DNA from 2 places in the Abyssisolibacter sp. ZYX002 genome. Region 2 is predicted to be linked to the other one. Evidence: a T-box and tRNA genes for the amino acid it is inferred to sense, from the RefSeq annotation. Region 2 holds a T-box; the other holds one or more tRNA genes.
The links. A T-box is a leader RNA that pairs with one kind of tRNA and senses whether it is charged. The one in region 2 lies ahead of cysS (cysteine--tRNA ligase), so its partner is inferred to be a tRNA-Cys.

Region 1 (2,470 bases), on a different contig from region 2:
TTATTTTGTGGTATCAGAGCAACAACCTTCGGCAGTTGCATTAGGAGTGCATATAGGAAAAGATGAAAGTGTAATTTCATCAGGAGGGTTTATAGTACAAATATTGCCTAATATAGAAGAAGAAGAGTTATTGAAGTTAGAAGAATGTATAAATGATATGCAGCCAATATCTTCACTTATAAAGCAAGGTTTGAGGCCAGAGGATATATTAGAGAGAGTTTTTGGTGTATTTAATATGGAGATAGTAGAAAAAAAAGAAATTGGTTTTGTATGTGATTGCAGTAAAGAAAAAATGGCAAAAGCATTAATAACAGTTGGGAAAGAAGAAATAGAAGATATGATAAAAGAAGATGGCAAAGCAGAACTTACTTGTCATTTTTGTAAAAAAAGTTATAATTTTAGTGACAAAGAACTAAAAGCTTTAATACAATAATAATAGATTAAATCAAAATAGAAGAAATAATAAAAATATAGCTAAAGCTATTGACTTTATAGTTTAAATGATGTATACTGAATCTTGTCCTTAAGAAATAAACTAGCCCAGATAGCTCAGTCGGTAGAGCAGGGGACTGAAAATCCCCGTGTCGGTGGTTCGATTCCGCCTCTGGGCACCATTTATTTTAAAACAAGAATGCGGAAGTGGCTCAGTGGTAGAGCATCGCCTTGCCAAGGCGAGGGTCGCGAGTTCGAATCTCGTCTTCCGCTCCAAATATGGCGGCATGGCCAAGTGGTAAGGCAGAGGACTGCAAATCCTTTACCCTCAGTTCGAATCTGGGTGCCGCCTCCATGAAAAAACTTCTTTATGAAGTTTTTTTTATTTTGCTCAAATTTAATAAGATAAATTTTGCAAGAGGTAGTATAATATAAACAAAATAAGAATATAGGAGAATACTATGAAAAATCCGTTTTTATTTAATGAAAAAATTGATTTAGCAGTTATTGATGCAAATGCAGATCAATCTTTGATAAATTATTTTAAAAATAGAAATATAGATATTATAAAAACCGTTAAATGTGATGATATACTTGAGCCTATAGCCTACCATCCGGACATGGTGATGCATCCAGTTAATCCTAGTACCATAGTAGTAGCACCTAATGTTTATAATTATTATAAAGAATTATTAAAAAACAAGCCTTTAAATATAATTAGAGGAGAAAAGGTATTAAGTAGAAACTATCCAGATGATATTGCATATAATGTAGCAAGAGTTCAGAATTATGCAGTACATAAAATTGAAAAAATGGATACTGTACTCAAGTACTATTTTGAAAAAGAAAATATTCAGTTTGTCAATGTGAAACAGGGCTATACAAAATGCTCAACTGCAATAATTTCAGAAAAAGCAATAATAACATCTGATGCTACAATACATAAAAAACTAACCCAATTAGGCATAGATGTTTGCTATATCAAAGAAGGTTTTATAGAACTACCAGGTTTTGATTATGGTTTTATTGGTGGAGCTACTTTTTGTTTGAATCAGAATGAGGTTTCTTTTTCAGGTAAACTAATAGACCATCCAAACATAGATGAGATTTTTAAATTTATAAAAAAATATGGGAAAGAACCAAATTTTTTAAGTTTAAAAAAAATTATTGATATCGGTTCAATTATTACTTTAAGGTACAATTAATACTAAGCAATAAAACGAATATAGCATTTATATAAGCATAAACTACTATTACAGAAAGGAGATGCAAAATGGAATTTCTTTCAATAGCTTTCAAAGAAAACATAAGTAACATAGATTATATATTAAAAAATAAAATTGAAACAAAAGAATTTGATCAGTTTTGTAAGACTATTGACCAAATTGGTGATACTTATATTTATAATTTTCACACAAAAAACGATAATTATGATAAAAATTTAATTTCCAAATTCTCCGAAAATTTATCAAGTGGCTTGTTGGATGTTATATTGAAAATTTATAAAAATAAGATAGTGCAAGATAGAATTAATTTTTCTTGTTATTACCTTGATAGCATTGAAAAAAAATCAGTATACAACAAAACTAATGAAATAATTGATGAAGATAGCTTAAATCAAGTATCAGAAATAGCACAGTACAGAGTAATGATAAAAGATAGAATAAGGCAGTTTCTACAAAATAGTGATTATATGATAATGGAAGGTTTTATAAAATTTAGATTAAGATTTTTTATTGATTATATCGATAATACTATCGAAAGAGCTGTTGAAGATTACTTTATGGAAAAAGAGTTCAATGAATTTGTCAAAATCCTAAAATATTTTGTAGAAATACAAGAACCAAAAATAGACGTTATTAATGTAGTAATAGAAAATGATGGTAAGTACTTATTATACGATGACAAAGATCAAATAATAAATAACGATTACTTAAAAGAAATAGTTGAAGAAATGTCAGAGAATGATGTTAATTATGATGATCTGCTGATTAGCTCTCTAATAACCATAGCACCTAAAAAGGTTATAATGCATATA
Region 2 (2,470 bases):
AAAACAGGTGGAGTATTTGATAGAGATAAATTAAAATGGGTTAATGCTAATTATATTAGAAATACTGATGTAGAGAGAATAACAGAGTTAGCATTACCACATCTGATAGAAGCGGGTTTCATCAAAAAAGAAGAGGTTAGTGAAAAGTACGATTGGATAGTAGCGTTAGTAGCGTCAATAAAAGATAGATTGTCGTATGTAGGAGAAATAGGTGAGAAGGTTAAATTCCTATTTGATAATGAGATAAAACCAGAAAATGATGAGACATTAGAGATGTTAAAAGGTGAGCAAGTACCAGCGCTTTTAGATGCTATGATAGAGGAAGTTGAATCAGTAGATGAAATTGATGCTGATTTTGCAAAAGGGATGATGAAATCAATAGGAAAGAAAACTAAAATCAAAGGAAAGCAATTGTTCATGCCTGCTAGAGCAGCGCTTAGTGGTCAGTTGCATGGACCAGATTTTGATAAGATTATATTCGTGCTAGGTAAACAAAACATATTAGAGCGCATAAAATATGTAAAAGACAATTATTTATAGGTTGATAAAATAGCAAAAATTTAGTAGAATATAAAAAACAATATTTAAAAGTTATGACGAGGGAAAGTATATATATTAAACAAACAGAGAAGAATCTTTAATAGCTGAGAGAGATTTAGATGTCAATGATATATAGAAAATGCACCTTTGAACTGCTAGCTTGAAAATAAGTAGGGCTATTCGTTAGCTGCGTTAAGGCTTAAAGTGGGATATATTATATATCCAATTAGAGTGGAACCACGGTTTTTATCGTCTCTGAATTTATTTCAGAGACGTTTTTGTATTTAAGAGGAAGGAGTAATGATATGAAATTGAAACTATATAACACGTTAACAAGAACTAAAGAAGAATTTAAACCAATAAATAAAGATAAGGTGACGATGTATGTATGTGGACCAACTGTTTACAACTTTATTCATGTGGGAAATGCTAGACCGGTAGTAGTGTTTGATGTGCTGAGAAGATATCTGCAATATAACGGATTAAAAGTTGATTACTTAGTTAACTTTACAGACATAGATGATAAGTTAATTATCAAATCAAACGAAGAAAATAGGCCAGTAAAGGAGATTGCAGAGGAGTTTATAAATGAATATTTGACAGATACTAAGAATCTAAACGTAAAAGAGGAAGAAACTATTCATCCAAAAGCAACAGAAAATATAGCAGAAATAATAGATTTTATTAGTAAACTAGAGGAGAAAGATATAGCGTATAGTGTAAATGGAAATGTTTATTTTGATGTATCTAAAGCTAAAGACTATGGTAAACTATCTAATAAAAAATTAGATGAATTAATGGTTGGTGCAAGGATAAAAGAGAACACAGAAAAAAGAAATCCTATGGATTTTGCTTTATGGAAGAGTGCAAAATCGGGAGAACCTTCGTGGGATTGCCCTTGGGGGAAAGGTAGACCGGGATGGCATATAGAATGTTCTGTAATGGCAAAGAAATTTTTAGGTGATACTATAGATATACACGCTGGTGGGCAAGACTTAGAGTTTCCACATCATGAAAATGAGATTGCACAGACAGAGAGTTTAACAGGCAAGACATTCTCGAATTATTGGATGCATAATGCTATGATAAACGTAGACAATCAGAAAATGTCAAAATCTCTTGATAACTTCTTTACAGTAAGAGTGGTTAGCAAAGAATTTGATTTAGAAGTTCTTAGATATTTTATACTGTCAAGTCATTATAGAAGCCAAATAAACTTCAGCAAAGAAATCATGGTACAATCTAAAACTGCACTAGATAGATTGTATAATGGCAAGGAAAATTTAGAGTATTTAATGGATATAACAGAGCAAGAAAAAATGTTAGATGAAGAATCTAGAGTAAAAGAAGATATTAATAACTTTAAACAAAAATTCATAAACAGTATGGATGATGACTTGAATACAGCAGATGCTATATCAGTGTTGTTTGAGATAATAAGATATACAAATACAAATCTATCAGCTAAATCTAGCAAGGAAATAGTTAAGGTTTCATATGATGTACTCATGGAGTTAGCCGGTATACTAGGATTGCTTTATAGAAAAGATGAAATATTAGAAGATGAAATTTTAAAACTTATAGAGGATAGAAATGAAGCTAGAAGAAATAAAGACTATGGATTGGCAGATAAAATAAGAGATGAATTAAAAGAAAGAGGAATTACACTAAAAGACACACCAGAGGGAGTAAAATGGAAGAGAATATAACAAATCAAGATTCTAAATTAAAGAAAAAAATATATAGCCATATTGAAATAAATATGGCTTCTCCTTTACAATTAGCGTATATTGGAGATGCAGTATATGAAGTTTTAGTTAGGTCATATATATTAGAGACAGTCAAAAAGTCAGTTAATGATCTTCATAACATTGCAATAAAATTTGTTAAAGCTAAATCGCAAGCAGATATTGTTCATTTTTTAAAGGAT

Region 1: it encodes a tRNA-Cys, which carries the amino acid that the T-box ahead of cysS (cysteine--tRNA ligase) is inferred to sense. The anticodon was not compared.

The regions. Positions count from the first base shown of each region.
Region 1 covers NZ_JARMXH010000008.1:71,339-73,808, forward strand. Annotated here, with positions in the region: gene hslO (Hsp33 family molecular chaperone HslO) at 1-433, shown strand, start outside; tRNA gene P3X86_RS17965 (tRNA-Phe) at 539-614, shown strand; tRNA gene P3X86_RS17970 (tRNA-Gly) at 634-708, shown strand; tRNA gene P3X86_RS17975 (tRNA-Cys) at 714-787, shown strand; gene P3X86_RS17980 (DUF6873 family GME fold protein) at 894-1,637, shown strand; gene ytxC (sporulation protein YtxC) at 1,706-2,470, shown strand, end outside.
Region 2 covers NZ_JARMXH010000004.1:43,519-45,988, forward strand. Annotated here, with positions in the region: gene gltX (glutamate--tRNA ligase) at 1-540, shown strand, start outside; T-box leader at 585-800, shown strand; gene cysS (cysteine--tRNA ligase) at 852-2,249, shown strand; gene P3X86_RS12695 (Mini-ribonuclease 3) at 2,234-2,470, shown strand, end outside.